4 regions of the Comamonas sp. FG99 genome follow, and region 3 is predicted to be linked to each of the others. Evidence: predicted binding sites of a transcription regulator. Region 3 holds the regulator's gene; each other region holds the start of a gene.

Evidence for each region. Region 3 encodes sigma-54, which starts transcription at its own class of promoters, with help from an activator protein. Its sites were predicted from a motif close to TGGCANGNAANCTGCTTT; they were not measured.
Region 1: urtA (urea ABC transporter substrate-binding protein) is a predicted target of sigma-54. The motif match lies at 3,842-3,859, and genes of this name have one in related genera.
Region 2: ACODRX_RS06540 (pilin) is a predicted target of sigma-54. The motif match lies at 6,157-6,174, and genes of this name have one in related genera.
Region 4: ACODRX_RS10595 (TorF family putative porin) is a predicted target of sigma-54. The motif match lies at 1,817-1,834, and genes of this name have one in related genera.

Annotation. Positions count from the first base shown of each region.
Region 1 is NZ_JBMDII010000005.1:69,885-77,772, reverse strand. It holds gene urtC (urea ABC transporter permease subunit UrtC) at 1-727, opposite strand, end outside; gene urtB (urea ABC transporter permease subunit UrtB) at 731-2,323, opposite strand; gene urtA (urea ABC transporter substrate-binding protein) at 2,498-3,769, opposite strand; gene ACODRX_RS05045 (urease subunit gamma) at 4,051-4,353, shown strand; gene ACODRX_RS05040 (HupE/UreJ family protein) at 4,401-5,000, shown strand; gene ACODRX_RS05035 (urease subunit beta) at 5,012-5,317, shown strand; gene ureC (urease subunit alpha) at 5,317-7,035, shown strand; partial or broken gene ureE (urease accessory protein UreE) at 7,087-7,608, shown strand; gene ACODRX_RS05020 (urease accessory protein UreF) at 7,595-7,888, shown strand, end outside.
Region 2 is NZ_JBMDII010000007.1:20,378-28,265, forward strand. It holds gene ACODRX_RS06515 (MBL fold metallo-hydrolase) at 1-156, shown strand, start outside; gene ACODRX_RS06520 (catecholate siderophore receptor Fiu) at 368-2,668, shown strand; gene ACODRX_RS06525 (lytic transglycosylase domain-containing protein) at 2,695-4,674, opposite strand; gene ACODRX_RS06530 (5-formyltetrahydrofolate cyclo-ligase) at 4,829-5,401, shown strand; gene ACODRX_RS06535 (hypothetical protein) at 5,493-5,990, opposite strand; gene ACODRX_RS06540 (pilin) at 6,248-6,790, shown strand; gene ACODRX_RS06545 (MarR family winged helix-turn-helix transcriptional regulator) at 6,918-7,406, shown strand; gene ACODRX_RS06550 (MFS transporter) at 7,403-7,888, shown strand, end outside.
Region 3 is NZ_JBMDII010000024.1:12,355-20,242, reverse strand. It holds gene argS (arginine--tRNA ligase) at 1-190, shown strand, start outside; gene ACODRX_RS16505 (SPOR domain-containing protein) at 215-946, shown strand; gene ACODRX_RS16500 (thiol:disulfide interchange protein DsbA/DsbL) at 1,003-1,647, shown strand; gene lptA (lipopolysaccharide transport periplasmic protein LptA) at 1,813-2,499, shown strand; gene lptB (LPS export ABC transporter ATP-binding protein) at 2,502-3,296, shown strand; gene ACODRX_RS16485 (RNA polymerase factor sigma-54) at 3,324-4,877, shown strand; gene ACODRX_RS16480 (LysR family transcriptional regulator) at 4,878-5,777, opposite strand; gene ACODRX_RS16475 (tripartite tricarboxylate transporter substrate binding protein) at 5,913-6,890, shown strand; gene ACODRX_RS16470 (class II aldolase/adducin family protein) at 6,887-7,684, shown strand; gene ACODRX_RS16465 (TauD/TfdA family dioxygenase) at 7,705-7,888, shown strand, end outside.
Region 4 is NZ_JBMDII010000012.1:129,904-137,791, reverse strand. It holds gene ACODRX_RS10600 (YifB family Mg chelatase-like AAA ATPase) at 77-1,612, opposite strand; gene ACODRX_RS10595 (TorF family putative porin) at 1,875-2,624, shown strand; gene ACODRX_RS10590 (P-II family nitrogen regulator) at 2,649-2,987, shown strand; gene amt (ammonium transporter) at 3,009-4,637, shown strand; gene ACODRX_RS10580 (aminotransferase class V-fold PLP-dependent enzyme) at 4,708-6,768, opposite strand; gene ACODRX_RS10575 (Lrp/AsnC family transcriptional regulator) at 6,856-7,332, shown strand; gene ACODRX_RS10570 (SMP-30/gluconolactonase/LRE family protein) at 7,408-7,888, shown strand, end outside.

The sequences.
Region 1 (7,888 bases), on a different contig from region 3:
GCACCGCCTGCAGCACGCGGCCGTATTTGCTGCGGATCAGCCAGCGCGAGAACAGAAAGCAGCCCAGCAGCGCCAGCCCCGACAGCGCGAACAGCAGCACGTGCATGGCCTGCGTGTTCAGCGGGAAGCCGAGAATGCGCTGGAACCCGGTGAAGCCGTTGTTGCCGCCAAAGCCCGTCTCGTTGCGGAAGAACAGCAGCATGGCCGCATAGGTCAGCGCCTGGGTGATGATGGAGAAATACACACCCTTGATGCGCGAGCGAAAGGCGAAGTAGCCGAACACGCCGGCTATCGCGCCCGGCACCAGCAACACCAGCACCGCGGTGGCCGCGAAGCTGCCCGACAGCGCCCAGTGCCAGGGCAGCTCCTTCCAGTCCAGAAATCCCATGAAGGCCGGCAGCGCGCCGGGCCCGGCGGCCTCGCGCATCAGGTGCATGCCCATCACATAGCCGCCCAGCGCGAAGAACAGGCCATGGCCCAGGCTCAGGATGCCGGTGTAGCCCCAGATCAGATCAATCGCCAGCGCCACGATCGCATAGCACATGAACTTGCCAAGCAGCCCGATCAGGTAGTCGGACAGATGCAGCGCGCTGCCCTCGGGCACCAGCAGGTTCAGCGCCGGCGCCAGCGCGCAGACCGCGACGAGCGCTGCCAGGAAGACGGCCCAGCCCCGGGCGCCGAGCAGCGGCTCGGGCTGGGGCAGTTGCAGATCGATCTTGGTTGCCATGGCTCAAGCCTCCGCGCTGCGGCCCTTCAGGGCGAAGATGCCCTGCGGACGTTTCTGTATGAACACCACGATGAACAGCAGCACCGCGATCTTGGCCAGCACCGCGCCGGTCCAGCCTTCGAGCAGCTTGGACAGCACGCCCAGGCCCAGCGCCGCGTACACCGTGCCCGCGAGCTGGCCCACGCCGCCGAGCACCACCACCAGGAAGGAGTCGACGATGTAGTTCTGGCCCAGGTCCGGCCCCACGTTGCCGATCTGGCTCAGCGCGCAGCCGGCCAGCCCGGCGATGCCCGAGCCCAGCGCGAAGGCATAGGTGTCGGTGCGTGCGGTGTTCACGCCCACACAGGAAGCCATGGCGCGGTTCTGGGTGACGCCGCGCACGAACAGGCCCAGCCGCGTCTTGGCGATCATGAAGGCCACCGCGCCCAGCACCGCGAACGCGAAGACGATGATCGCGATGCGGTTAAACGGCAGCGTGAGGTTGGGCAGCAGCGCCAAGCCGCCGCTCATCCAGGCGGGGTTTTCCACGCCCACGTTCTGCGCGCCGAACAGGCTGCGCACCGCCTGCTGCAGCACCAGGCTGATGCCGAAGGTGGCCAGCAGCGTCTCCAGCGGGCGGCCGTAGAGGAAGCGGATCACGCCGCGCTCCAGCACCGCGCCCACCAGCGCGGCGGCGCCAAAGGCCACCGGCACCGCCACCACCAGGTACCCGCCGAACCAGGCCTCGGGCAGCCAGCGCTGGAACAGGGCCTGCACCACATAGGTCGCGTAGGCGCCAATCATGATCAGCTCGCCATGCGCCATGTTGATCACGCCCATCAGGCCATAGGTGATCGCCAGCCCCAGCGCGGCCAGCAGCAGCACCGAGCCCAGGCTCAGGCCGCTGAAGACCGCGCCCGCCCGCTCGCCCCAGGCCAGGGATTCGGCAATCGCCGAGAGCGCGGTGCGGATCGCCTTTTGCACCGCGGGGTCGCTCTCGTCGGCCAGGCGCTGGTTCAGCAGCAACTGTGTCTCGGGCGTCTTGAGCTGGGCCAGCTGGCGCACCGCCCGCAGGCGCTGGGCGGCATCTTCGCTGCCCAGCAGGCTGGCGGCGCGGGCGCGCGCCAGCAGGGCCTTGACCTCGGCATCCGTCTCGCCGGCCAGCACCTTGTTGATCAGGGGCAGGCGCGCGGCATCCGGCTCGTCGGCGAGCTTGCGCGCCGCGGCGCGGCGCGCCTGCACATCGCTGCCGGCGAGCGCCAGCGCGGCCTGCGCCGACTCGATCACGCCGCGCAGGTAGTTGTTGTTGACCACTTCCTCGGCATCGGCCGGCAGGGCCGCGGCCGCACCGGTGGCGGGGTCGAGCGCGCGCTCGCCATCGACGATGTAGGCCTTGCCGCCGGCGGTGCGCACTGCATCGTCGGCCAGGGCCTGCAGGTAGGCCGCCAGCCGGCCACCGTCGCCGGGCTCCAGCACCGCGGCGTTGATCGCCTGGGCACGCGCGTCGCTGCCATCGGCGGCCGCCATCGCGAAGGCCTGATCGGCCGTGAGCGCATGGCCGGGCAGGGAGAGCAGCATGCCCAAGGCGCCGGCCAGTGCTATGCGCAGGATTTTCATAGTCAAATCAACCTTCGGCACTTAGCCCAGCTATCGTTTCTAAATCACTTCCCATGAAACCGGCACGCTCCATCAGCGGGCACCGAGGAAGGGCCGCCCCGCCCCGAAGGTGCCGCCCCCCTCCAGTGCGAAGCACCAGAGAGGGGGAGGCGGCGCAGCCGCTCAGGGGGTGCCTCATTTCATGTCGGGCTCGTCCTTCTTCTTGTCATTGCCTTCGATATAAGGGCTCCAGGGCTGGGCCTTGATCGGACCCTTGGTCTTCCAGACCACGTTGAACTGGCCGTCGGCCTTGATCTCGCCCACCATCACCGGCTTGTGCAGGTGGTGGTTCTTCTCGTCCATCTTCACGGTGAAGCCGTCGGGCGCGGCAAAGCTCTGGCCGGCCATCGCGGCGATCACCTTGTCCACGTCGGTGCTCTTGGCCTTTTCCACGGCCTGCTTCCACATGTGGATGCCGATCCAGGTGGCCTCCATCGGATCGTTGGTCAGCGGCTTGTCCTTGTGGCCCGCGATGCCCTTGGCCTTGGCGTAGTCGCTCCACTGCTTGATGAAGGCGGTGTTCGTGGGGTTCTTCACGCTCATGAAGTAGTTCCACGCGGCCAGGTGGCCCACCAGCGGCTTGGCATCCACGCCGCGCAGCTCTTCCTCGCCCACGCTGAAGGCCACCACGGGCACGTCCTTGGCCTTGAGCCCGGCATTGCCCAGCTCCTTGTAGAAGGGCACGTTGGAGTCGCCGTTGATGGTGGAGATCACCGCCGTCTTGCCGCCGGTGGAGAACTTCTTGATGTCGGCCACGATGGTCTGGTAGTCGCTGTGGCCGAACGGCGTGTAGGTCTCCATGATGTCGGCCTCCTTCACACCCTTGGACTTGAGGAAGGCGCGCAGGATCTTGTTCGTGGTGCGCGGGTACACATAGTCGGTGCCCAGCAGCACGAAGCGCTTGGCACCGCCGCCTTCCTTGCTCATCAGGTATTCCACCGCCGGAATAGCCTGCTGGTTCGGCGCGGCGCCGGTGTAGAACACGTTCTTGGAAAGCTCCTCGCCCTCGTACTGCACCGGGTAGAACAGCAGGCCGTTGTTCTGCTCGAACACCGGCAGCACCGACTTGCGCGACACGCTGGTCCAGCAGCCGAAGACCACGGCCACCTTGTCCTGCGTCAGCAGCTGCTTGGCCTTCTCGGCGAACAGCGGCCAGTTGGAGGCCGGGTCCACCACCACGGGCTCGAGCTTCTTGCCCAGCACGCCGCCCTTGGCGTTGATGTCGTCGATGGCCATGAGCACCGTGTCCTTGAGCACGGTCTCCGAGATGGCCATGGTGCCCGAGAGGCTGTGCAGCACGCCGACCTTGATGGTATCGGCTGCCTGGGCGCTGGCGCCCATCAACGACAGGCCGGCGACAGCCGCTGCTGCGGCCAGGGTTTTCATGGCGGTGCGACGCTCGAACATGGCTTTACCTTTCAAGAAAGTGGAGAACCCGATACAGGCCAGGAACCGTTTTCCCGGCCTTGGCGAAGCCCTCAAGCAAGCCGCGTGCCATGCCCGTTTCATTCTGATGCACCGCAGCAGCGCGCTGCACTTGCGCGGGCCCGCAGGCACCAGACTGGTGCATGCCGGCACCACAAACCAGCATCCGGGCACCGCATGCACGCAGCCGTGCAGCGCGCATGCACGGATTTGGAGTCCTGCGCCCCAAACCAGCTGGCACGGCCCTTGCATCGTGCAGCGGCATGGAACTCTCTCCCCGCGAAAAAGACAAGCTGCTGATCTTTACCGCAGCACTGCTGGCCGAGCGCCGCAAGGCGCGCGGCCTCAAGCTCAACTACCCCGAGGCGGTGGCGCTGATCAGCGCCTTCGTGATGGAGGGCGCGCGCGACGGCCGCACGGTGGCCGAGCTGATGAGCGCCGGCCGCGGCGTACTTGGGCGCGCCGACGTGATGCAAGGCGTGCCCGAGATGATTCCCGACATCCAGATCGAGGCCACCTTTCCCGACGGCACCAAGCTGGTCACGGTGCACGAGCCGATCATCTGAAGCCGCCATCCTCCCCCCTCCCCCCTCTCCACCCAGCACCAGCAGCCATGAAAAAAATCAGCACCCTCGCCCTTGCCGGCCTGCCCGCCGCCGCCCTGGCCCATATGGGCGGCCAGCCGCACACGCATGGCCTGGCCGACAGCTTCCTGCAGGGCCTGGCCCATCCCTTCACCGGCCTCGACCACCTGGCGGCCATGCTGGCCGTGGGCGCCTGGAGCGCGCTGACCTTTCCCGCGTTGCGGGCCGCCTGGCGCGTGCCGGCCGCCTTCGTGGCGCTGCTGGTGGCCGGCGCCTTGGCCGGCTTTTCCGGCCTGTGGGTGCCGGGCGTGGAGCCCATGATCGCGGCCTCGGTGCTGGTGCTGGGCCTGCTGGTGGCGGTGCAAAAGCGCATGCCCTGGGTGCTGGCCGCGGCGCTGGCGGGCGTGTTCGCCTTCTTCCATGGCGCGGCGCATGGCTACGAGCTGGCGGGCGACGCCGGCCTGGCGGCGCTCGGCGCGCTGGCCGGCATGGCCCTGGGCTCGGCGCTGCTGCATGTCGCCGGCATGGCGCTGGGCCATGTGGCGATGCAGCGCCACCAGTGGCTGGCCCGGGTGGCTGGCGCGGCCACCGCGCTGCTCGGCGCCTTCTTGCTGACCCGGCTGGCCTGAGGGGAAACCGCATGATTCCTGGAGAACTGCTGATCGACGCGGGCGAGCACGCCCTGAACCCTGGCCGCCGCACCCGCACGCTGGTGGTGCACAACGCCAGCGACCGCCCCATACAGGTGGGCTCGCACTACCACTTTGCCGAAACCAATGCCGGGCTGGCATTCGAGCGCGCCGCGGCCCATGGCATGCGGCTGAACATCGCCAGCGGCATGGCGGTGCGCTTCGAGCCGGGCCAGCAGCGCACGGTGGAGCTGGTGGATATCGCCGGCGCGCGGCAGATCTACGGCTTTCGCGGCCTGGTTCAAGGAGCACTCTGATGGCCACCATGGACAGGCGCGCCTATGCCGAGACCTATGGCCCCACGGTGGGCGACCGGCTGCGGCTGGCAGATACCGATCTCGTCATCGAGGTGGAGCAGGACTTCACCCTGGCCGCGGGCGGCTATGGCGAAGAGGTGAAGTTCGGCGGCGGCAAGACCATACGCGACGGCATGGCGCAGTCGCAGCGCAGCCGCGCCGAAGGCGCGGCCGACACCGTGCTGACGAATGCGCTGATCATCGACCACTGGGGCATCGCCAAGGCCGACATCGGCCTCAAGAGTGGGCGCATCGCCGCCATCGGCAAGGCCGGCAACCCCGACACCCAGCCCGGCGTGGACATCATCATCGGCCCCGGCACCGAGATCATCAGCTGCGAGGGGCTGATCGTGACCGCCGGCGGCATCGACACCCACATCCACTTCATCTGCCCGCAGCAGATCGAGGAGGCGCTGGCCAGCGGCGTGACCACCATGATCGGCGGCGGCACCGGCCCGGCCACCGGCACCTTCGCCACCACCTGCACGCCGGGGCCCTGGCATATGGAGCGCATGCTGCAGGCGGCCGACGCCTTCCCGATGAACCTGGGCTTCCTGGGCAAGGGCAACGCCAGCCTGCCGGGCGCGCTGCACGAGCAGATCGCCGCCGGCGCCATCGGCCTGAAGCTGCACGAGGACTGGGGCAGCACGCCGGCGGCCATCGACAACTGCCTCGCCGTGGCCGAGCAGACCGACACCCAGGTCGCCATCCACACCGACACGCTCAACGAATCGGGCTTCGTGGAAGACACCGTGGCCGCGTTCAAGGGCCGCACCATCCACACCTTCCACACCGAGGGCGCGGGCGGCGGCCACGCGCCCGACATCCTGAAGGTGGTGGGCGAAGCCAACGTGCTGCCCAGCTCGACCAACCCCACCCGCCCCTATACGGTGAACACGCTGGACGAGCATGTGGACATGCTCATGGTCTGCCACCACCTGGACGCCGGCATCGCCGAAGACCTGGCGTTTGCCGAAAGCCGCATCCGCAAGGAGACCATCGCGGCCGAGGACATCCTGCACGACATCGGCGCGATCAGCATGTTCAGCTCCGACAGCCAGGCCATGGGCCGGGTGGGCGAGGTCATCCTGCGCTGCTGGCAGACCGCGCACAAGATGAAGCTGCAGCGCGGCGCCCTGCCGGGCGACGGCGCGCGCAACGACAACTTCCGCGCCCGGCGCTACATCGCCAAGTACACCATCAACCCGGCCATCGCCCACGGCATCAGCCACGAGGTCGGCAGCATCGAGGTGGGCAAGTGGGCCGACATCGTGCTCTGGAAGCCGGCCTTCTTCGGCGTCAAGCCCGCCTGCATCCTCAAAGGCGGCAGCATCGCCATGGCGGCCATGGGCGACCCCAACGCCAGCATCCCCACACCCCAGCCGGTGCACTACCGGCCGATGTTCGGCGCCTTCGCCGGCAGCAATGCGCACGGCTCGCTCACCTTCGTCTCGCAGGCGGGGCTGGCGGCCGGCATCGGCGAGCGCTTCGGGCTGCGCAAGCCGCTGGCGGCCGTCAAGGGCATACGCGGCGTGCAAAAGCGCCACATGGTCCACAACGACCTGGCGCCGCACATGGAGGTGGATGCCCAGACCTACGCGGTGCGCGCCAACGGCGAGCTGCTGGTCTGCGAGCCCGCCGCCAGCCTGCCCATGGCGCAGCGCTACTTCCTGTTCTGACGGTATGCTGACCGCATCAAGCGCCATCGCTTTTTGAATGGACCCGCCCCCATGCTGACCGCCAACAAACTCCTGCCCCAGGGACAGGGCCTCTCGCCCGTGCTGCTCAGGCGCGCCACCACCGTGGAACTGGACTGGGACGTGCGCCAGAAAAGCCGCTTCGCCGCCACCGACAGCCAGGGCCGCGAGCTGGCCGTCTTCCTGCCACGCGGCCAGGCCGTGCGCGGCGGCGACGTGCTGGTGGCCGAAGACGGCAGCCTGGTGCGCGTGCTGGCCGCGCCGCAGAAGGTGCTGCGCATCACCGCCTGCGCCGAGCACGGCAGCCCCTTCGACCTCATGCGCGCCGCCTACCACCTGGGCAACCGCCATGTGCCCATCGAGCTGCAGCCCGACCACCTGAAGATCGAGCCCGACCATGTGCTGGCCGACATGCTGCGCGCCATGCACATGACCGTGACCGAGGCCGAAGTGCCTTTCGAGCCGGAAGGCGGCGCCTACGGCGGGACACATGGTGGCCACCAGCACGGACACGAACATGCCCACGGGCATGGGCACCACCATGGGCACGACCACTGAAGCGCCGCCGCCCCTGGCCCCGGCCACGCTGCTGCAGCTGATGTGGCTGGCCTCGCCGGCGCTGCCCATCGGCGGCTTTTCCTACTCCGAAGGGCTGGAGGCCGCCATCCATGCCGCGCATGTCACGACCGAGGCCGAGGCCGCCAGCTGGCTGGTGCAGCAGCTGCAGCTGACCCAGGCGCGCGGCGACATGGCCGCCATCGCCCAGGCGCTGCCCGCCTGGCTGGGTGGCGACCTGGCCCGCGTGCAGCAGCTCAACGACTGGGTGCTGGCCACG
Region 2 (7,888 bases), on a different contig from region 3:
CTGCAGGCCTGGGCCGCCGCGACGCCGTATTTCGGCATCCTCCACGCCCGCTATTTCGCCGGCCAGGGCCGCGCGGACTGGATGGTGCAGCTCGTGGCGGAGCTGGAGCGCTCCGGCGCGGCGTCGCGCGAGGGCGACTGGGTGCTCAACGCATAGAACGCCAGGCCTGCCAGGCCCCAGGCCACGCATGCGTTTCAAAAAAACAACCGATAGTTTAATTTCAATAGTTACAATCGATTGAATCAAGCGACGCGCAGGAATGGCAACACCGCCTGCGCCGCCTGATCCTCTCAGCCAGCCCATGGGCGCCGCAGCGGCGCTCCCACCGCCAGCCGGTTTCTTCCTCTTTCGACACAGGAGTACCCGCATGGCGCATACCTCCGTCTATATCGTCAGCCGCAAACGCCCGCCAACCCCGGCCCTGCCGCATGCAGCCAGCCTGGCCGCCACCGTGCTGGCGCTGGGCCTGCCGGCGCACGCGCAAACGACACCAGCCACCAGCCAGGAGCTCACGCTCAAGGAAGTGCATGTGAAAGGCGCCCGCCAGGGCGGCTACAAGCCCGAGGCGCTGTCGTCGCCCAAGTTCACCCAGCCGCTGGTGGATACGCCGCAGACCATCACGGTGATCCCCCAGGAGGTGATGGCGGAGCAAAACGCCACCACCTTGCAGGAGGCGCTGCGCAACACCCCCGGCGTGACGCTGCTGCTGGGCGAAGGCGGCAACTCCAATGCCAAGGACAGCATCTTCATGCGCGGCTTCGACACCAGCGGCAGCATCTTCGCCGATGGCGTGCGCAGCCTTGGCAGCAGCGTGCGCGACACCTTCAACGTGGAGCAGATCGAGGTGATCAAGGGCGCATCCGGCTCCGAATATGGCCGCGGCGCGCCTTCGGGCAGCGTCAACATGGAGACCAAGACGCCGTTCGCCGGCACGCTGACGCAAGGGCGCGTCTCCGGCGGCAGCGCCGACCGCAAGCGCGCCACCATCGACCTGAACCGGCAGATCAACGACACCACCGCCTTCCGGCTCAATGCCATGGGCCAGAACAGCGGCGCGCCAGGCCGCGACTTCGTGCGCAACAAAGGCATAGGCATCGCGCCATCGATCGCGTTCGGCCTGGGCACGCCCACGCGCATCACCGCCGACCTGCAGCTGCTGCGCTATGACAACCGCCCCGACGGCGGCGTGCCCACGGTGGGCCTGCCCGGCTACCTCAACGCATTGCTGGCGAGCGCGGGCATCGATGTCGGCCACATCCCCGGTGTCAACCCATCGAACTTCTACGGTAGCCTGAGCGACTACAGCCGCACCGGCCTGGACCAGGCCACCGTGCGCATCGAGCATGATCTCGCCGCCGGCACCACCTTGCGCAACACCACCCGGGTGAGCCGCAACAAGATCGACCAGCTGATCACCGGCACCTCGGGCATCGTCAGCGACGGGCGCGGCGCGAACGCCGTGGCCCGGATCGACCCCACCACCTGGACCGCCTCGCGCTCGCGCCAGCTGCGCTGGCAAGAGAACACCCTGGTCACCAACCAGACGAACCTGACGGCCCGCTTCGACACCGGGGGCCTGAAGCACTCGCTGTCCACCGGACTGGAGCTGATCTATGAAAAGCAGCTCTCCAAGGGCCGCTCAGGCGCCGGCACCGCGCCGCCGGCCAACCTGTACCACCCCGATCCGGACGATCCCATCAGCGGCCAGAACATCGTCTTCTCGGGCCAGCAAAGCAAGGGCGACACCAAGACGCTGGCGCTCTACGCCTTCGACAACATCGAGTTCACGCCGCAGTGGCAGCTCATCGGCGGCCTGCGCATGGACCGCTACCGCACCAGCAACGACAGCATCACCGCGCCGAACGCCACCACCGGCGTGCAGACCCGAACGCAGCTGCGCACCAGCGGCACGCTGTGGAGCGGCAAGCTCGGCCTGGTGTTCAAGCCGGCGGCCAACGGCAGCGTCTATGCCAGCGTCTCCACCTCGCAGCAGCCCCCGGGCGGCAGCAATTTCTCGCTGAGCGCGCGGGAAGGCAATATCGACAACCCCAACATGGACCCATCCAAGGCCGTCAACCTGGAGCTGGGCAGCAAGTGGGAGCTGCTGGACAACCGCCTGCTGCTCACTGGCGCGCTGTTCCAGACCACGGTGCGCAACGATTTGAGCACCGTGGATCGCGCCACCGGAGAAGTGACCCAGTTCGGCAAGAAGCAGGTCAAGGGCATCGAGCTCGGCGTGGCCGGCCAGATCACCCCGGCCTGGAACATCAGCGCCGGCCTGGCGAACATGTCGACCAAGGTCGTGAGGGGCGAAAACACCCAGACCGGCGCGCAGCTGTACTGGTCGCCCAGGATGAGCTTCACCAGCTGGACCACCTACAGCTTCGGCAACGGCCTGACCCTGGGCGGCGGTGCCCGCTACCAGGACTCGACATCGCGCAGGATAGACAACACGGCCAACGCCGCCAACACCAGCATGCTGCGCACGCGGGACTTCTGGGTCTTCGATGCCTTCGCCGCTTACCAGGTCAACCCGAACCTGCGCCTGCAGCTCAACATCTACAACCTGGCGAACAAGAAATACCTGGCCAACCTCAACAACAACGGCGGCCGCTATACGCCCGGCGCGGCCCGCTCCGTGCTGCTGAGCGCGAACATGAAGTTCTGAGTTGGCACACCGGGCCGCTCACCCCCTCAAGGCAGATCCTTGTAGGCTTCGAGCGCCCCGGCTGCGCGCGGCCCCACCGTGCCCAGCCGGCTCCTGAGCGACTGCGGCTGCCCGGTGATCAGCGCCGCGTAGCTGGTGGTGTTGGACAGCACCTTCTTCACATAGTCGCGGGTTTCGGCGAAAGGCACGTTCTCGGCCCAGATCGCGGCATCCAGCACCGGGCCGTTGCGCCACGAGCGCGGGCGGCCCGGGCCGGCGTTGTAGCCGGCGGCGGCCAGCGCCATCGAGCCGTCGAAATCCTCCAGCGCCAGCTTGAGGTAGGCCGTGCCCAGCGTGATGTTGGTGTCGCGGTCGTTGATGGCGGCGGGCGAGAAATCCGCCATGCCGATCTTGCGCGCGGTCCAGCGCGCCGTGGCCGGCATGATCTGCATCAGCCCCGAAGCGCCCACGCCCGAGCGCGCATCCATGATGAAGCGGCTTTCCTGCCGGATCAGGCCGTAGACATAGGCTGGATCGAGCCCGATCTCGCCCGCGCGCGCCACCACCGCGCTCTTGTAGGGCATGGGAAAGCGCTGCTGCACATCCACCACCGACTTGGTGCGCTCGCTGGTGTTGATGCAACGGTCCCACACCTGGCGCTGGCAGGCCCAGTCGGCGGCGGCCAGCAGCTCGGCATCGCCGTAGCCGCCGGGCGTGTGCAGCGCGACGCCGTAGTTCCACTCGCGCACGCCTTCGCTGCGCAGGCCGATGTTGATGGCGTACAGGCCGCGCACCAGGCTCGGGTCGGCGCGCACCCTGGCCTTGGCCTGCTCGTCGATGCCGGGAGCGCCGCTTTGCATGCTGACCTTCTGGCCCAGCTCCTCCAGCGCCAGCTGCTCGTAGAAGCCCTGGGGGCCGGCGATCTTCTGGAACAGCTCGCGCGCCTGGCTGGCCTCGGTCTCGCTCACCTTGCCCTGCTGCAGCGCCTTGGCGCGCCAGTAGATCCAGGTGCTGTCGGCGCGGGCCTCGTCGCTCATCGCCTCGATGCTCTTGCGCACCGCCTGCCAGTTGCCCACGCGCAGCGCAGCGCGCGCCTTCCAGGCCAGCATGTCGTCGCTCAGGCGACTGTCCTTGCCCACGCGGGCATAGGCCGCCAGCGCATCGGACGAGAGCTTGAGCGCCTGTTCCTTGCCGATCACGCCCCAGACCCAGTCGCGCTGCTCGGCCGCCAGCAGCTCGCCCCAGCGGGCGCTCATCAGCGTGGCCGCGCCGTCGGGATTGTCGGCCGCCACCCGCACCAGCGCCAGCGCGGCCAGCTCCTGCTGCACCTTGCCCTGCAGCCTGGCCTTGGTCAAATACTTGGTGGGGCCATTGAGCACATCTTTCAGCGCCGGCAGCTGCATGGGCGCGACGATCTCCACCGCCGCGCGCGCGGCGCGCAGCCGCCCGGCCTCCAGCGCGATGCGGGCGCGGCGCCAGATGTCGCCCTCGCTGAGCTTGCCGGCGGTGAACAGCTCGCCGGCCGCGTAGTTGCAGCCGTCCTCATAGTCGCGCTGGGCATACCAGTTGGCCTTGACGGTGCGCGCGATGTCGTCGGCCTTGCCGCCCGACAGCAGCTCCACCACGCCGGCGTAGCACTGCACCTCGCGGTCGTCGCCCATGCGAAACGCCGGATGCAGCGCCGCGAAATTGCTCCAGTCGCGCCGCTGGCCCAGCAGGCGCAGCCAGTCGTTGCGCAGGCGGTCTTCCTGGTAGGTGCCGGCCCAGCGCGCCAGAAAAGCCTGCACCTCGTCGGAGCCGGCCTCGCCCAGCCGCGCGCGCAGCTCCCAGTAGGCGGCCCAGGGTTCGAGCACATGGCCGTGGGCGGCGGGCAGCAGCTGCGCGAGCCGCAGCTTGTCGCGCTTGAGATAGGCCTGCTGCATGTCCAGCAGCACTTCATCGCCCGCATTCTGTGCCTGCGCCGCAGGCCACAGGCTGGCGCCCACCAGTACCGCCAGCAGCGGCTTGAGAAAAACTTTCCAACGCATGGACCGCAACCTCGAAAACAATCTGAAAAATCATACACATTCGGTGTTTTCACCAAGATTGCTCGGACAAATTGCCCCACCCCGCGGGTTTCGGCCGCGGGCCTGCCGCATGCTGTCACAATGCGGCGAGTCGTGACACTGGAGGAGCCCCCGGATGGATAAAGCAGCCCTGCGCAAGACCCTGGTGCAGCAGCGCCTGAACATGCCCGACCGGCTGCGCAGGTCGGAACAGTTGATGCAGGTGCTGCGCTTCTGGCTGACGGAGCGCACGGATACGGTGATCGGCGCCTACTGGCCCATCAAGGGAGAGTTCGATCCGCTGCCCGCGCTGCACCGCTGGAAAGAAGACGGCGCGCTGATGGACGAGCCGCTCTTGCGCCGCATCGGGCTGCCGGTGGTCAACAAGCAGCACAAGACGCTGACCTTCCACGCCTGGCACCCCGGCTGCCCGATGGAGGAAGACGCCTACGGCATCCCCAAGCCCAAGGACACCGAGCTGATCGTGCCCACGCTGCTGTTCGTGCCCTGCGTGGGCTATGGCCCCGGCGGCTACCGCCTGGGCTACGGCGGCGGCTTCTACGACCGCACGCTGGCCGCGCTGCAGCCGCGCCCCTACACCGTGGGCCTGGGCTATACCAACGGCTTCATCGACGACCTGGAGCCCGAGCCGCACGATGTGCCGCTCGACGCCATCCTCAACGACAACGGGGTGGTGTGGCCGGTGTGAGCCGCTTCCAAAAGAAGAGCTATTAGCGATTTATACACAATGATTTCCATATAAAAACCATTTGAAAATAAGCAGCAATAGGCGCTAGCAGCTACTCTTTTTGAAAATTTGCCGCCAGCAAATCGGCCACCTGCCGGCGGGCTATCTCATGGCCGTGGGTGGCCGCCTTGGCCATCCACATCAGCGCCTCGGCATGGCCGGCGCCGCCCTCGGGCTGCGGGCCGGCGGCGTGCAGGATGGCCAGCCAGTGCATGGCATCGGCCTCGCCCTGCCGCGCGGCCTGCAAGAGGAAATACCGCGCCGCCGCAGCAGCGCTGCCGGCCTCGCGCAACGCCGCCAGCGCCAGCAGCGCGCCCATCTCGGCCTGGGCCGCCGCCTCGCCCCCATCGGCCCGCAACAGCAGCTGCACCTCGTCGCCGGCCAGGGCCAACGGCAGCCATGGCTGCACCGCCGCGAACGGCACCAACGCCCGCCCACCGGCCAGGCCCAGGCGCGGCACCCGGCCGGCCTCGATGCGGCGCTGCCAGGTACGGACGCTGCGCCCGGTCAGCACCGCGGCGGCATGCAGGCTGAGGGCCAGGGAAGGCATGGCTGGGCTCATGCGCCAATATTAGCAACGAACTATTGAATTTTTGTCATTGATTTACAAAGACGATCAATCGCCGTCGCGGCACCCCGTGCGACAGCTTTTGCATGTCGCATGCATGGCGGCGACAAATGGCCTCCTCAGGATCGAATAACCGGATTTTCCTGGCTGGCACGATGGTTGCGTTGGATGGCTCCGTTCAGGCACAAGGCCTGGCGCAGGCTCAAAAGCCTGATTCTTCACCGAGGGAGGCATTCAACATGAAAGTGAACCAGCAGCTGCAAAAGGGCTTTACCTTGATCGAGCTGATGATCGTGGTGGCGATCATCGGCATCCTGGCGGCGGTGGCGCTGCCGGCGTACAACGACCATGCGAAGAAGGCCAGGATATCCGAGCCGATTCTGGCGCTGGGCTCCTGCCGCACCGCGATCACCGAAAAATACCAGACCGGCATCGCGGCGCCGGGCGCCGGCGCGTGGGGCTGCGAGAGCAAGGCCGGGGCGGCGCTGTCGAAACATGTGAAAAGCATCAAGACCAACGATGACGGGGTGGTCGAAGTCGTGCTTCAGGGCATGGGAGACGCCAGCCTGGACAACCTCGCCATCTACCTGGAACCCCGGGATGCCACGGGTGCTGCCCTCAAGGCCGCAAGCACCCTGGGGGCCAGCCCACTGGCCAATGTGCAGGTCAACCAGTGGGCCTGCGGCTATGCGGACGCCAAGCTGGCGAACTTCCTGCCCGGCTCCTGCAGCATCAAGTGGAGCAAGGCCCCGGCGGGCTTCAAGGACGCCGGCGGCGCCTGATACCGCGCGCCGCCCGTCGCGCAGGGCGCCGCAGGCGGCCCCATGTCCATGCCCTGGACATGAGCATGGTTGCGCGCAATTTATTTCAAACGATATAATTACAAATGAAATTAAATAAATACCCACCATGAGCATCGAATCCCGCCGCAACCGCCTGCTCGCAGGCAAATCCCCGCAGCTGCGCGACGCAGTGGCCGCATCGCGCGCGCTGCTGCATGCGGCCCATCTGCTGGAGCAGCGCATGGACGCAGCGCTCGCGCCCTGCGGGCTGCACATGCGCGAATACCTGGCGCTGCGCCTGCTGGCCGACAGCGTGCACGAGCCGCTGCGGCCCACCTCGCTGTCGGTGGCGCTGGATGCCACGCGCACGCAGATCACCCGCCTGCTCGACGGGCTGGAGAAAAAGGCCCTGGTGGCGCGCTCGGCCCACGAGAGCGACCGCCGCAGCCAGCAGCTGGCACTGACCGAGGCCGGCGCCGAGTTGCTGGCGCGCGCGGTGCCGCTGGCAGAGGCGGTGTATGCCAGCGCCTGGGCGCCGCTGCAAGAGCACCAGCTGCCCGCCCTGGCCGGCCAGCTGCAGCTGGTGCAAGCCCATCTGCACGCCAACCAGCCATGACCACCCGCCCATTCCAGCAGTTGGTGCACCAGGAGAAGCAGCGCCTGCTGATCGCGGTGATCTGCGCCATGGTGGGCATGGAGTTCCTCGAAAACGGGATGTTCGTGTTCGCCTCGTCGCACATCCTGGGCGCGATTGCCGCGGCGCCGCAGGAGTTCGCGCTGGTGCAGATGGCCTACGCGGTGGGCAATATGCTGATGGTGGCCCTGCAGCAGTGGCTGACGCGGCATTTCGGCTACCGCCACTACCTGCTGCTGGCGCTGGCGTTGTTCGGCCTGGGCGACATCGGCTGCGCGCTGGCCACCAGCCTGCCCGAGCTGATCGCCGCCCGCATGCTCGAAGGCATGGGCGGCGGCGCGTTCTTCCTGAGCACGCGGGTGCTGATCCCGCTGCTGTTCTCGGCCTCGCTGCGGCCGCTGGCCTCGCGCTGCTTCATGCTCAGCATCTTCGGCGTGGGCGTGGTGGCGCCGCTGCTGTCGGCC
Region 3 (7,888 bases):
CGCGCCGCACGATGTAACTTTTTATTTGCGCGACTTGGCGGCCTGCTATCACAGTTACTATGACGCCGAACGCATCCTGGTGGACGACGAGGCTGTCAAGCTGGCGCGCCTGGCCCTGGTGGCCGCCACCGCACAGGTGCTGCGCAACGGGCTGGCCACGCTGGGCGTCAGTGCGCCGGAGCGCATGTAATTGCAGAGAGAAACGAGACCGTTCATGCGACAACATCAACGCGGGGGAACCATTCTGGGGCTGATCCTGGGCCTGCTCGTCGGCCTGGGGGCTGCGCTGGCGGTGGCCATCTACGTCACCAACGTGCCGGTGCCCTTTGTCAACAAAGGTGGCGTGCGCACCGACGCCAAGGACAAGGAAGAGCAGCAGCGCAATCAGAACTGGGACCCGAACTCGCCCCTGTACGGCAAGAACCCCGCGCGCAGCAGCACGCCCGCGGTGCAGGGCGTGGTGGTGCCCGATCCGCCCAAGCCCGGCGCCGACACCGCGCCGCCGCCGCCGGCCGTGGCGACCAAGCCCGAGGTGGTGCTGCCCGACACCAAGCCGGGCGCGGCCAAGACGGCCGACAAGGCCAGCGACAAGCCCACAGACAAGGCGGGCGACAAGACCGCCGTTGCCAAGCTCGATCCCAAGGCCGGCCAGTCGGCCGATCCGCTGGGCGACCTGGCCAAGTCGCGCGGCGCCGCTGGCGCCGCCGATCCCTACCAGTATTTCGTGCAGGCGGGGGCTTTTCGTACCCAGAACGACGGCGAGGCGCAGCGCGCCAAGCTGGCGATGATGGGCTGGGAGGCCAGGGTCACCGAGCGCGAGGTGAACGGCCGCGTGGTGTACCGCGTGCGGGTGGGCCCCTTCGCCAAGCGCGACGATGCCGACGGCCTCAAGGGCAAGCTCGATGGCGCTGGCGTCGATGCGCAGATCGTGCGCGTGCAGCGTTGAACTTTTTCGCTGGCCCCCGCTCCCATAGCCACTACCGCACCAGGAGAAAGCTTTTTATGAAACGCCGTGATTTCTCGTTGACCGCCGCTTCGGTGGCGGCCGCATCCCTGGCCCTGCCGACGCAGGGCGCCTTGGCCCAGGCCAAGTTCAAGGAGGGCAAGGACTATGTCAAGCTGCGCACGCCGGTCAATCCCGAGGCGCCCGCCGGCAAGGTCGACGTGATCGAATTCTTCTGGTACAGCTGCCCGCACTGCAACGCCTTCGAGCCCGAGTTCGAGGCCTGGGCGAAGAACGCGCCCAAGAACCTGCAGGTGCGCCGCGTGCCGATCGCGTTCAACAACACCTTCGTGCCGCAGCAGAAGATCTACTACACGCTGGAGACCATGGGCAAGATCCCCGAGGTGCATGTCAAGGTGTTCCACGCCATCCATGTGGAGCGCCAGCGCCTGAACAAGGACGACGAGATCTTCGCCTTCATGGAAAAGCAGGGCCTGGACATGGCCAAGTTCAAGGAGGTCTACGGCTCCTTCTCGGTGGCCAACCAGGTGCGCAAGGCCACCCAGCTGCAGGACGCCTATGGTGTCGAGGGCGTGCCCGCGATGGGCGTGGCCGGCAAGTACTACACCGACGGCACCCGCGCCGGCTCGATGACCAATGTGCTGCAGGTGGTGGAATACCTGGCGGCGCAGTCCAAGTCGTAAATCTCTGGAATCGCCAAGGATTGCCAAGGCCCAAAGCCCGCGTCAGCGGGCTTTGGGCTTTTTCCGCGGGCCGCGGCGACACGAAGTGAACAGGCCTTGGGGCCATTTCCGGTGAAGGCGCCGGGCAGGCTGGCTACAATCGGCGGAGCAAAAAACATGCCGCGTATGAAGATTCGTTTCATTTCTGGGGTTCTCGCTTTGGCCATGCTGGCCTGGGGCGGTGGTGCGCATGCGGAAAAAGCCGACCGCATGAAGCCCATGAACATCGAGGCCGACGAGGGCCAGCACGACGAGCTCAAGCAGACCAGCGTGTTCACCGGCAATGTGGTGGTGACCAAGGGCACCATCGTCATCCGCGGTGCCAAGCTGGAGGTCAGCCAGGACCGCGACGGCTACCAGCGCGGCGTGGTCACGGCCGGCGCCGGCAAGCTGGCGTTCTTCCGCCAAAAGCGCGATACCCTGCCGGGCGCGCCCGCCGAGTACATCGAGGGCGAGGGCGAGGTCATCACCTACGACGGCCGCGACGACACCGTGCACCTGAACCGCCGGGCCGAGCTGCGGCGCTACCGCGAAACCACGCTGACCGACCAGGTCAGCGGCTCGGTGATCGTCTACAACAACCTGAGCGACACCTTCACCGTCAACGGGCAGAAATCCGCGCAGGCCAGCGAGCCCAAGCCGGGCGCCAAGAGCGGCGGCCGGGTGCGCGTGATGCTGTCGCCCAAGGATTCGCAGGGCGCGGGTAGCGGTGGCAGCGGGGGTGGCAGCGGCGCCAAGCCGGCCGCGCCGCCCGCTGCCGGGCCTGGCACGCAGCTGCGCTCCAGCCCGCAGCTCAATGAAGGGGCGAAATAATCGTGGCGGAGCCTGTCAGCACCATCGCGGTGCGCGAATTGGCCGCCGGCAGCGACCTGAGCTGCCTGGAGGCGCGGCACCTGCAGAAGTCCTACGGCAGCCGCAAGGTGGTCAAGGACGTGTCGCTGTCCGTGCGCAAGGGCGAGGTCGTGGGCCTGCTGGGGCCCAACGGCGCCGGCAAGACCACCTCGTTCTACATGATCGTCGGCCTGGTGCGCAGCGACGCGGGCGACATCCTGATCGACGGCCACTCGGTGGCCAACATGCCCATCCACCAGCGTTCGCAGCTGGGGCTGTCGTACCTGCCGCAGGAGGCATCGATCTTCCGCAAGCTCAGCGTCGAGGACAATGTGCGCGGCGTGCTGGAGCTGCAGCGCGACGAAGGCGGCCGGGCCTTGCCGCGCAGCGAGATCGAGCGCCGCCTGACCTCGCTGCTGCAGGAGCTGCGCGTGGAGCACCTGCGCGAATCGCCGGCGGTGGCGCTGTCCGGCGGCGAGCGCCGGCGCGTGGAGATCGCCCGGGCGCTGGCCACGCAGCCGCGCTTCATCCTGCTGGACGAGCCGTTCGCCGGCATCGATCCGATCGCGGTGATCGAGATCCAGCGCATCGTCGGCTTTCTGAAGGACCGCGGCATCGGCGTGCTCATCACCGACCACAACGTGCGCGAGACCCTGGGCATCTGCGACCACGCCTGCATCATCAGCGATGGGCGGGTGCTGGCGCAGGGCACGCCGCAGGAGATCGTCGAGAACGCCGATGTGCGCCGGGTGTACCTGGGCGAGCACTTCCGCATGTGATCCGAGCGGGCCTGTAGAGTCGTGTCCATGATGCCCGGCCTGTCGCTCAAGGTTTCGCAGAACCTGACGCTGACCCCGCAATTGCAGCAGTCCATCCGGCTGCTGCAGCTGTCCACCCAGGAGCTGCAGCAGGAAGTGGAGCAGATGCTCGACGAGAATCCGTTCCTGGAGCGGGCCGAGGATGAGGCCGAGACAGCGGCGGAAGCCGCGCCGCGCGAGCCGGCCGCCGACGAGGTTGCTTCTGATTTTGTAGCTGATAGCGTGCGTGAGACAAGCGCCACCGCCGAGTTCGATGCCGAACCCGTGGCCGAGGTCAGCGCCGAAGCCCTGCCCTGGGAGGGCGACGACGGCCGCGACACCGCCACCGACGACTGGGGCGGCGACATGCCGGCGCGCGGCGCCGGCAGCGACGACGAGGACTACTCCGCCCTCGACCACACCCATGCCCACGAGTCGCTGCAGGACGCGCTGCACCGCCAGGCGCTGGCGCTGCGGCTGTCGCCCGAGGACCGGGCCGCGCTGTATTTCCTGATCGAATCGCTTTCGGACGACGGCTATCTCGAAGAGCCGCTGGTCGAGCTGGCCGGAAACCTGGCCGACGCGGAGGATGCCGAGGCGCTGGACACCGTGATGCACCACCTGACGGTGGCGCTGCGCCTGTTGCAGAGCATGGAGCCGGTGGGCGTGGGCGCGCGCAACCTGCAGGAATGCCTGGTGCTGCAGATCAAGGCGCTGCAGCGCGGCCGGCACAAGAGTGCCGAGGCGCTGGAGACGGCCCTGCTGGTCTGCCATGAGTCGCTCGATCTGCTGGCGCGCCGCGATGTGCGCAAGCTGGTGCAGCTCACCGGCTGCAAGGAGGCGGTGGTGCGCGAGGCCATGGCGCTGATCGCCGGGCTGGAGCCGCGCCCGGGGCGCCCCTACGCCAACGTGGAGCGCAACGTGATCGTGCCCGACGTGATCGTGCGCCCGGGCGCCGCCGCGCGCGCCGGCCAGGCGCCGCAGTGGCGGGTGCAGCTCAACCCCGAGGTGATGCCCAAGCTGCGCGTGCACGATCTCTATGCCAGCGCCATGCGCGGCCACAAGGGCGAGCAGGGCCATGCCGGCATGCAGCAGCGCCTGCAGGAGGCGCGCTGGTTCATCAAGAACATCCAGCAGCGCTTCGACACCATCCTGCGCGTGTCGCAAGCCATCGTGGAGCGGCAGAAGAACTTCTTCGTGCACGGCGAGCTGGCCATGCGCCCCATGGTGCTGCGCGAGATCGCCGACGAGCTGGGCCTGCACGAATCCACCATCAGCCGCGTGACCACGGCCAAGTACATGGCCACGCCGCAGGGCACCTTCGAGCTCAAGTACTTCTTCGGCTCGGGCCTGGGCACCGAGGCTGGCGGCAGCGCGTCCAGCACCGCGGTCAAGGCGCTGATCAAGCAGCTGCTCGATGCCGAGAATCCGAACAAGCCGCTGTCGGACAGCAAGATCGCCGAGCTGCTGCAGCAGCAGGGCATCGAATGCGCGCGCCGCACCGTGGCCAAGTACCGCGAGGCGCTGCGGATACCGCCGGCCAACCTGCGCAAGACGCTGTAGTCACAGCACCATCTGCTGCCCGGCCTGCAGCATGGCGTCGCGGAACTCCTGCGTCAGCGCCGACAGATGGCCTTGCTCGCGCCACAGCAGCGCCAAGTCGTGCTGCCAGCGCATGCCTTCGCCCGCCAGGCCCACCAGCCCGGCGCCTTCTGGCTGGCCCAGCGTGTGCGATGGCAGCATGCCGATCAGGTCGGTGTGGCGCAGCAGCTCGGTGAAGGCGAGCTGCGAGCCATTGCTCTCCACCGCGATGCGCGGCAGCGGCAGCCCCAGCCGCACGAAGCGCTGGTTCAGCCATTGCCGCAGGTAGATCGAGCTGGCGGGCACGATCCAGCGCTCGCGCGCCAGGTCGGCAAAGCCGCGCAGCTCCTGCAGGCGCGGATGGCTGGCGCTGACCGCGATCTGCACCTGCAGCGCGCCAATGGGCGCGACCGCGATCCCGGCGGGGATCTCGTCCGGGATCGAGGCGCACACCAGATCGACCTCGCCGGTCTGCAGCTGCGCCAGCAGGTGGGGGCTCAGGCTGGTGGAGACCGAAAAGGTGGCCAGCGGGCGCGATGCCAGGAAGCGGCGCATCACCGGCGACACCAGGCTGGGCAGCAGGTGCGGCAGTGTGGCCAGGCGTACCTTGCCGGCGCGCGCGGCGTGCATGTCGCCCATCTCGGCATGCATCGCGTCGAGCGTGATCGAGATGTTCTGCGCGTACTTGGCGAAAGTGCGGCCCAGCTCGGTGAGCGCGATGCCCTGGCGCGAGCGCTCGAACAGCCTGAGCCCGGTCTCGGCCTCGAGCCGGGCCAGGGTCTTGGTCAGCGTCGACTGCGACACGCCCAGCTCGGCGGCGGCCTGGTTCAGGCTGGGAAAGCGGGTGACCGCCTGGAAGGTCTGCAGGTCTTCGATGCGCATGGTGGTATCCCGGATATTCTCACAAGGCATTGCAATGCCAGCTTGTGGGAATTACTGATAACGGATGTCTTTCCTACACTGAAAACGCTGTAACGGCCGTGAATCCACGGCAAGCCCCACGTATCAGGAGACATCATGCAATCACAGTATTCCAGCAGCCGGCGCGCATGGCTGCAGCTGGCGGCTGGCTGCGGCGCGGCATTGTGCGCGCCGCTGGGCCGGGCGGCGCCGGCCTGGCCGGCCAGGCCGGTGAGCCTCATCGTGCCTTTCCCCGCGGGCGGGCCCATCGATACCCAGATGCGGGCACTGGCCCATGCGCTGTCGGCGCAGGGGCCGGCGGTGGTGGTGCTCAACCAGCCTGGCGCCAGCGGCACGCTCGGCCCCACCACCATGGCCCGGGCCGCGCCCGACGGCGCGACGCTGGCGGTGATCACCACCGCGGTCTTTCGCCTGCCGCACCTGCAGAAGGTGAGCTACGACCCGCTCAAGGACTTCAGCTACATCGTCGGGCTGACCAGCTACACCTACGCGGTTTCGGTGCCGGCGGGCTCGCGCTGGAAAAGCCTGGCCGAGGTGGTGGCCTATGCCAGGGACAATCCCGGCAGGCTCAACGTGGCGGCCGTGGGCACCGGCTCGCTGGGGCAGATCGCCACCGGCCAGTGGCAGAAGAAGGCCGGCATTGCGGTGAACTATGTGCCTTTCAAGGGCGGCGCAGATGCCATGGCCGCACTGCTGGGCGGCCATGTGGATGTGATGTTCGAGGCCGGCTGGGGCGCGATGGCCCAGGCCGGCAAGGTGCGCCTGCTGGCGGTGGCCGAGCCCGGGCGCCTGCCGGGCTGGCCCGATGTGCCCACGATGGCCGAGCTGGGCTATGACATCACGGTGCAGTCGGTCATCGGCATTGCCGGCCCCAGGCAGATGGATGCCGCGCTGGTCGCCCGCATCCAGGATGCGATCCAGCGCGCCACCCGCGACGGGAACTACCAGCGCGCGCTGGCTATGGAATCCATGCCCGACCGCTTCCTCGGCGCGCGCGACTACTCGGACTATGCCGCGCGCCAGTTCGCGGCCGACCGCGACAATATCCGCGAACTGGGATTGGCCCTCCAATGACGGCGCACCTGCAAGCAGCGGACATGGCCACCGGCTACGATGCGGGTTACTGGCGCGGGCGGGGCGTGGGCGAGGCCGAGTGGCGGCTGCGCCAGGACCTCGCGGCGTTGTACCGCGCGGTGCAGCGCTACGGCATGAGCGACCTGATCTACAACCACATCACGGCCCGGGTGCCCGGCGAGGACGAGGCCATCCTGCTCAACCCCTACGGGCTGCTGTACACCGAGGTCAGCGCATCCAGGCTATTCAAGATCCGCCTGAACGGCGACATCCTCTATGAGCCCGACATCGGCCTGGGCCTGAACCCGGCCGCCTATGTGATCCACACCGCGGTGCATGCGGCGCGCCACGACCTGCAGTGCGTGCTGCATGTGCACACGCGGGCCAGCACGGCGGTCTCGGCCATGGAGTGCGGGCTGCTGCCGCTGTCGCAGCAGGCCTGCCTGTTCCACGGCCGCATCGCCTACCACGACTTCAGCGGGCCCGAGGTGCTGCTGCCGCAGCAGGAGCGCCTGGTGCAGGACCTGGGCGGGCACCATGTGGCCATCCTGCGCAACCACGGTCTGCTGGTGGGCGGGCGCACCATCGCCGAGGCCTTCTTCAACCTGTATTGGCTGGAGTCGGCCTGCCGCATCCAGGTGGATGCGATGGCGGCCGGGCAACTGCGGCTGGCCGATGCGACCGCGGTGCAGTCCACGCGCGACGCCTTTGCCAGGGTGCCCGTGCGTGGCGAGCGCGAATGGGCGGCCATCCGCCGCGAGATGGACCGGCTCGACTCCAGTTATCGCGATTGAAGCTTTTGAGAGGAATTTCCATGCAAGCCACTTTCACTGAAGAGCTGGCCGGCGTTGCCGTGCCCGCATCCATCCACCAGCTGGGCGACGATGTCTACTGCTACGAGCGCGTGCCCGGCCAGGCGCCGCTGTTCATCTGCTGCCGCGAAGGCGGGCCGCTGGCCGAACGCCAGGCTTTCCTGGACTGGGTGCGCGTCTCGCGCC
Region 4 (7,888 bases), on a different contig from region 3:
GCCAGGTCAGCATGCACCATGAAGGCTGGGCTGGCGGCGCGCGGCAAAGCAGACCAAGCGCTTGCAGGCAACATGCTCAATCCGCACCGTGCAGCAATGCCCGCCGGTACTGTGCCGCCTCGGCTGCATGGCTGGCGGCGATGCGCTCGGCGCCAGCCAGGTCGGCAATGGTGCGGGCCACGCGCAGCGCGCGGTGGACGCTGCGCGCCGACCAGCCGAGCCGGTCGGCGGCGTTTTGCAGCAGCGCCAGCGCGGCGGGCTCGGCCTGGTGGTGCGCATCGAGCCGCTGGCCCTGCAGTTGCTGGTTGTCCGTGCCCTGGCGCGCCAGTGCCAGCGCGCGCGCCGCCACTACACGCGCGCGCACCGCGGCGGACGGCTCCCCGGCCGGTGCCCGCAGCAGCTCGTGCGGCGGCAGCGGCGCGACTTCCAGGTGCAGGTCGATGCGCTCGAGCAGCGGGCCGCTGATGCGCGACTGGTAGCGCGCCACCTGGTCGGGCGTGCAGCGGCAGTCCCGCTGGCGCGAGCCCCGAAAGCCGCAGGGGCAGGGGTTCATCGCGGCGATCAGCTGGAAGCGCGCCGGGAACTGCGCCTGCCGTGCGGCCCGGGCGATGGTGATGTGGCCGGTCTCCAGCGGCTCGCGCAGCGCTTCGAGCGCGGCGCGGGGAAACTCCGGCAGCTCGTCCAGAAAGAGTATGCCCTGGTGCGCCAGCGAGATTGCGCCCGGCAGGGGCGGGTTGCCGCCGCCCACCAGGGCCACGGCGCTGGCCGTGTGGTGCGGCGCCTGGGTGCTGCGCCGGCCCCAGCGCGCGGGATCGAAGCGCCCGGCCAGGCTGTGCAGCGCGGCGTTTTCCAGCGCCTCGGTGACGCTCATGGCCGGCAGGATGCCGGCAAAGCGCTGCGCCAGCATGGATTTGCCTGCGCCGGGCGCGCCCAGCATCAGCAGGTTGTGGCCGCCGGCGGCGGCGATCTCCAGCGCGCGCCGGGCGCTGGCCTGGCCCTTGACGTCGGCCATGTCGGGATGCTCGCCTGCGGGCAGACTGGCTGGCGGTGCAAGCCGCTGCCAGCCTTCGGCAGGGGCATCCTCGCCAGGCGGATGCAGCGCGAAGTGGCGCACCACGTCGAGCAGGTGGCTGGCGCGGTAGACCTCGGCGCCGGGCACCAGGGCCGCTTCTTCGGCGCTGCCCGGCGGCAGCACCTGCCGCACCGGCAGGCTGCGCCGGTGCAGGTCCATGCTGGCGGCGAGCGCGCCGCGCACCGGCCGCAGCGCACCCGACAACGACAATTCGCCGGCAAACTCGTAGTGCGCGAGCCGCGTGGCATCGATCTGCCCGCTGGCCGCGAGTATGCCGATGGCGATCGGCAGGTCGAAGCGCCCCGAATCCTTGGGCAGGTCGGCGGGAGCCAGGCTGACGGTGATGCGCTTGCTGTGCGGAAACTCCAGCCCGCTGTTGGACAGCGCCGAGCGCACGCGCTCACGCGCCTCCTTCACCTCTACTTCCGCCAGGCCCACCAGCGTGAAGTTGGGCAGGCCGTTGGCCAGATGCACCTCCACCGAAACCGCGTGGGCCTGCAGCCCGGCCAGCGCCCGGCTTTGCACCATTGCGAGACTCATATTGCCCTCTCTTTGTTTTTGCCATGCCAAATTGCACCATGTTGGTGCAATTTGGCCGGTGCTTGTTGGTGCACCGCAGCGTGCAAGCATGGGCAAGAACCCGCGCGCTGGCAAGAGGGTGATGGCGGTAGATATCGCGGGATTGCAAATTTGATAGCTGTTGGTGGAAGTGGAGTGGGCGCTACTGGCATATTTTGTTGCAAATGGCACGCTACGTGCATTGCAACCGCTATCCAAGCAAGACGATGCAAAGGGGTGAATGATGGCGAAGTTGCACAGTGATGAACGTTCCGGCAAGCGCTGGGCCCTGGCCGCCCTGGTGGCGCTGGCGCCCATGGCGGCCAGCGCGCAATGGTCGGCCAACCTGGGGCTGACCACGAACTACAAGTTCCGCGGGCAGGACCAGAATACCGCGCATGCGCGGGTCATCAAGCCGGCGCTGCAGGGCGGCGTGGATTATTCGTTCGGCGAGTCGGGCTTCTACGTGGGCAACTGGAACTCGATGGTGAACTGGCTCGACAACAACAAGGTCGAGATGGATTTCTACGGCGGCTACAAGTTCAAGGCCGCCGATGTGGACTGGGACGTGGGCCTGCTGACCTATGTGTACCCGGGCAACACCACCGGCAACACCACCGAGGTGTACGGCGCCGGCACCTATGGCCCGCTGACGGTGAAATACTCGCACACCGTGTCCAAGGACTATTTCGGCTGGGCCGGCAACAAGGTGGACGGCTCGTCCAAGGGGCGCAACACCGGCTACCTGAACGTGGCCTACGCGCAAGAGGTCGCGCCGAAGCTGACGCTGAAGCTGGCGCTTGGCTATACGCGCTTTTCCAGCGACATCAAGGACCTGGGCGTGCCCAACTATGTGGACTACAGCGTGGGCGGCGCCTACGACCTGGGCGACGGTTTCGCGCTCAGCGCCGCCTGGGTGGGCGCCAACAAGCGCAGCTATTTCGGCTGGGTGAACAAGGGCCGCGCCATTGTGGCGCTGAACAAGACTTTCTAATCCATTGAGGAGCACATCATGACCATGAAGATGGTGACCGCCGTGATCAAACCCTTCAAGCTGGACGAGGTGCGCGAAGCGCTGTCGGACATCGGCGTGAACGGCATCACGGTGAGCGAGGTGAAGGGCTTTGGCCGCCAGAAGGGCCATACCGAGCTGTACCGCGGCGCCGAGTATGTGGTGGATTTCCTGCCCAAGGTGAAGCTGGAGGTGGCGGTGAGCGAAGAGCTGGTGGACCGGGTGATCGAGGCCATCGAGGGCGCGGCGCGCACCGGCAAGATCGGCGACGGCAAGATCTTCGTCGCGCAGCTGGAGCAAGTGGTGCGCATCCGTACCGGCGAGACCGGCAACGAGGCGCTCTGAGCGTGCGGAGGAACCAGGATCATGAAAAAATTTATTTCGATCATCACTTTTCTCGCGCTGCTGCTGACGGTGCGCGTGGGCATGGCGGCTGATTTTCCCGAGGCCAAGCTGAGCTTCGAGCTGGGCAAGTCCGAGCTGCCCGCCGACGCGGGCGCCGCGATCGGCCAGGTGGCCGACTACCTCAAGGCCACCAAGGATGCCAAGGTGCTGGTGTCCGGCTATACCGATACGTCGGGCGATGCCGCAACCAATGCCGAGCTGGCCAAGAACCGTGCCCTGGCGGTGGCCGCGGCGCTCAAGGCCGCCGGCGTGCCCGACGAGAGCATCGTCCTGAAAAAGCCCGACGAGGTTGAGAAGGTGGGCGACCCCGAGTCCGCCCGCGTCGTGGCCCTGACGCTGGCCGTCGCTGAGGCCGCGCCGGCCGCCGCTCCTACGCTGAGCGCGGGCGACACGGCGTGGATCCTGACGTCCGCGATGCTGGTGACGCTGATGGTCATTCCCGGCCTGGCGCTGTTCTACGGCGGCCTGGTGCGCGCCAAGAACATGCTCTCGGTGCTGGCGCAGGTGTTCACCATCTTCGCGCTCATCACCGTGCTGTGGGCCATCTACGGCTATTCGCTCACCTTCGCGGGCGAGGGCAATTTCTTCGGCGGCCTGAGCAAGGCCTTCCTGATGGGAATCAAGCCCGACACGCTGTCCGGCCCCATGCCCACGGTGCCCGAGTTCGCCTTCGTGTCCTACCAGTCCACGTTCGCAGCCATCACGGTGGCGCTGATCGTGGGTGCATTCGCCGAGCGCATCAAGTTCGCTGCCGTGCTGGTGTTCGGTGTGCTGTGGTTCACCTTCAGCTATGTGCCGATCGCCCACATGGTCTGGGGCGGCGGCCTGCTGGGCAAGGATGGCGCGCTGGACTTCGCTGGCGGCACCGTGGTGCACATCAACGCCGGCGTGGCCGGCCTGGTGGGATCCTATGTGCTGGGCAAGCGCATCGGCTTCGGCCGCGAGGCGCTGGCGCCGCACAGCCTGACGCTGACCATGGTAGGCGCATCGCTGCTGTGGGTGGGCTGGTTCGGCTTCAACGCCGGCTCGGCCGGTGCAGCCAACGGCATCGCTGGCCTGGCCTTCATCAACACCATCGTCGCCACCGGCGCCGCCACGCTGTCGTGGCTGCTGGGCGAGGCGCTGCACAAGGGCAAGCCCTCGATGCTGGGCGCGGCCTCGGGCGCGGTGGCTGGCCTGGTGGCGATCACGCCGGCCGCCGGTTTCGTGGGCCCGATGGGCGCCATCGTCATGGGCCTGATCTGCGGCATCGTCTGCCTGTGGGGCGTGAGCGGCCTCAAGCGCCTGCTCAAGGCCGATGACACCTGCGACGTGTTCGGCGTGCATGGCGTGGGCGGCATCGTCGGCGCCATCCTCACCGGCGTGTTCTGCGCCTCGGGCCTGGGCGGCCAGGAGCCTGCCAACTATGCGATGGCCGCGCAGGTGTGGGTGCAGGTCAAGAGCGTGCTGATCACCATCGTGTGGTCGGGCGTGGTGTCCTTCATCGCCTACAAGCTGGCCGGCATGCTGGTGGGCCTGCGGGTCTCGGAAGAGTCCGAACGCGAAGGCCTCGACATCAGCTCGCATGGCGAAGTGGCCTACAGCCGCTGATCAGTTTGCTTGCTTACTCCTTGGGGGCCGGACGGGTGACGAACCCGGCCGGCTTTTTTTTGGTGTTTTCTTAGATGGCGCCGGCGGTGCCTGGCTGGGGCCACAAGGCCAGGCCGCCTGCCAGGCTGAAGGCCTGGCCGTGGCCCAGGCGCCGCAGCGCGCGGGCGGCCTGGGCGCTGCGGTTGCCGCTGCGGCAGTAGAAGATCACCGGTGTTTCGGCGGGCAGCGCCAGCCATTGCGGCAGCGCGTTCAGCAGGCCCGACAGCGGCACCGCCTGGGTGCGGCCGCTGTCCGCATCCAGCGCCAGGGCACCGCCCAGCTGCTGCTCGTAGGGCTCGCGCACATCCACCAGCAGCGGCGCCGGGCTGGCCTGCAGCAGGGCCTGCGCTTGCCCGGGCGGCAGCTCGAGCCGCTGCGACTGGCTGGCCTGCGCCGCGGTGTCCGCGCAGGCCAGGGTGCTGGCGAAGCGGTTGTCAGGATCGTGCGCCGGCAGCAGCAGCGTGCGCGGGCCAACGGCCTGCTCCAGCGGGCCCGGCAGCACGCTGTCGCCCATGAAGGCGAAGCGCAGGCCGTCGCCTTCGTGCAGCAGGTAGGCCGTGGCGTCGGGTAGCGCCAGGCGCGCCAGTGGGCAGGCGCCCATCTCGATCTGCATGGCGCCCTCGGGCCAGCCCAGCGCGTCCACCGGGCCTGCGTCCTGCAGCTCGGGCGGCACGGCCGCGCGCAGCTCGTGCGCGGCAGACTGGTGGCTGCCATGGCTGCGTGTGCCCAGCACCGCGGCCAGCGTGAAGCCGCGGCAGCGCACCCATTGCGCCAGGCGCGGGACCAGCTCGGGCAGCGGGTCGATCACCACGCAGCGCTGGCTGGCGGCGTCGGCCACCAGGTAGCAGCAGGCGCCATCGACGGCAAAGCGCGTCAGCAGCGGGGCCGTGCCGTGCTCGGTGGCTTGCGGCGTCTCTACCAGGCAGTTGGCGCGCAACGCGGCACCGCAGGCGCGGATGCGGGTGCAGGCTTCGTCGATCATCGCTGTCGGGTCGGCCGCGCCGAAGGACATGCGCACCGCGGCTGCGGTCTGCCAAGCGGGCAGGCCCATGGCCTCGAGCACATAGCTGGGCTGTGCCTTCGATGCGCTGCAGGCCGAGCCGCCGCTGACGCGCAGGCCCGCGGCGTCGAACAGGTCCAGCAGCAGCCTGGAGCTGAGGCCCGGCACCGCAAAATTCAGCGTGGTGGGCAGGCTCAGCGCCGGCGGCGCATTGAACACCAGCCCGGCGAATGCATCGCGCAGGGCCGACTCCAGTCGGCCGCGGTGGCCGGCCAGTGTGGCGGCGTCGGCGAAGGTGCTGCCGTCCTGCAGTGCCTGCAGCACCGCGCCCAGGGCCGCGATGCCTGCCATGTTCTCTGTGCCGGCGCGCAGCGCGCCCTCCTGGCCGCCGCCGGCGAGCAGCGGCGTGAACGGCGCGCCCTCGCGCACGTAAAGCATGCCTATGCCCTTGGGCGCATAGAGTTTGTGGCCGGAAAACGGCGCGTAGTCGATGCCGCGCTCGATCGGCTTGAGCGCCAGCTTGCCCAGCGCCTGCACGCCGTCGACCAGCCACAGCGCCGGGCTGCCGCGCAGCGCCTCGGCAATGCCGTCCAGGTCGCTGACCACGCCGGTCTCGTTGTTCGCGGCCATGGTGCAGACCAGTCCCGCCGAGGGCGCCTGCGCGCGCAGCCAGTCCAGGTCGTGGCGGCCGTCGGTGCCGACCGCAATCGCCTGCATCGGCAGGTGCAGGCCCAGCACCGCGTTCCAATGCCTGAGCGCCTCGGGCACCGCCTTGTGCTCGGTGGCGCCGTACAGCAGCTGCAGCGCCACCGCCTCGCCCGCATCCTTGCGGCGGCGCAGCGCGCTCAGCGCCGACAGCACGGCGGTCTGGATGCCCTCGGTCGCGCCGCTGGTGAAGAGCAGCTGGCCGGTTGGCACCGCCAGCACGCGGCGCGCGGCGGCGCGTACTTCGTCGAGCAGTGCGCGGGCCTTCAGCCCGCTGCCGTGGATGCTGCTGGGGTTGCCGTAGGTATCGGCCATCACCGCCAGCGCGGCAGCGCGGGCCTGGGGCAGCACGGGGGTGGTGGCATTGGCGTCGAGATAGATTTCCATGGCGCCAATTGTCCGGACCATGGCAGGGCATACGCATGCAAAATCAGCTGGTTATGGCATTATGTTTGGAATTAAATTCCAATATTCATGCAAAAACTAAAACTGGATTCTATTGATCGCAAGCTGCTGGAGCTGCTTCAGGCCGATGCCGAGACCCAGGTCGCGGATCTGGCGGCGCAGGTCGGCCTGTCGGCCACGCCGTGCTGGCGCCGCATCCAGCGGCTCAAGGAGGCGGGCGTCATCAAGCGCCAGGTGGCGCTGGTGGACCGCGACAAGGTGAATGTCGGCGTGACCGTCTTCGTCGCGGTGCGCACCAGCACCCACAGCCAGGAATGGTTCGAGCGCTTTTGCGCCACGGTGCAGGTCATACCCGAGGTGGTCGAGTTCTACCGCATGAGCGGCGACGTGGACTACCTGCTGCGCGTGGTGGTGCCCGATATCGCGGCCTACGACAAGGTCTACAAGCGCCTGATTGCCGACACCCAGCTGTTCGACGTGTCCTCCAGCTTCGCGATGGAGGAGCTGAAGTTCACCACCGCGCTGCCGCTGTCCTATATTCCCTGAGCAGGGCCCGTGGCTGCCGGTTGGCATGGAAAATGCGAATGCAGCGCATATTTCCATGTTTCGAAGAGGAGAGCCATGACCTGGCATACCGTGATCAGCCAAGCCTTCGCCGTGGCTGAGTCGCCCTTCTGGCACCCTGGCGAGCAGCGCCTGTACGGTGTGGACATCGCCGGCCGCCTGCTGTGGCGAACCGTGCCGGGCTCGGGTGTGGTCGAGCGCTGGGCCATGCCCGATGAACCCGGCTGCATCGCGCCCGCGCGCAGCAGCGGCGCCGACAGCGGCCTGGTGGTGGCGCTGCGCGACTGCATCTGCCGTGCACCCGTCTGGGGCGGCGAGCTGCAGGCCATCGCCCGCCTGCCGATCGATGCTGCCAGCCAGCGCGCCAACGATGGCAAATGCGATGCCCAGGGCCGGCTGTGGGTCGGCACCATCCACGAGCCCGCCGGCGGCCCGCGCCAGCCGGTCGCCGGCCTCTACTGCGTGGACGGGCAACGCCAGTCGCCCCAGGGTGCGTCGGTGCGCGCGGTGCTCGGCGGCGTGGCCAATGCCAACGGCC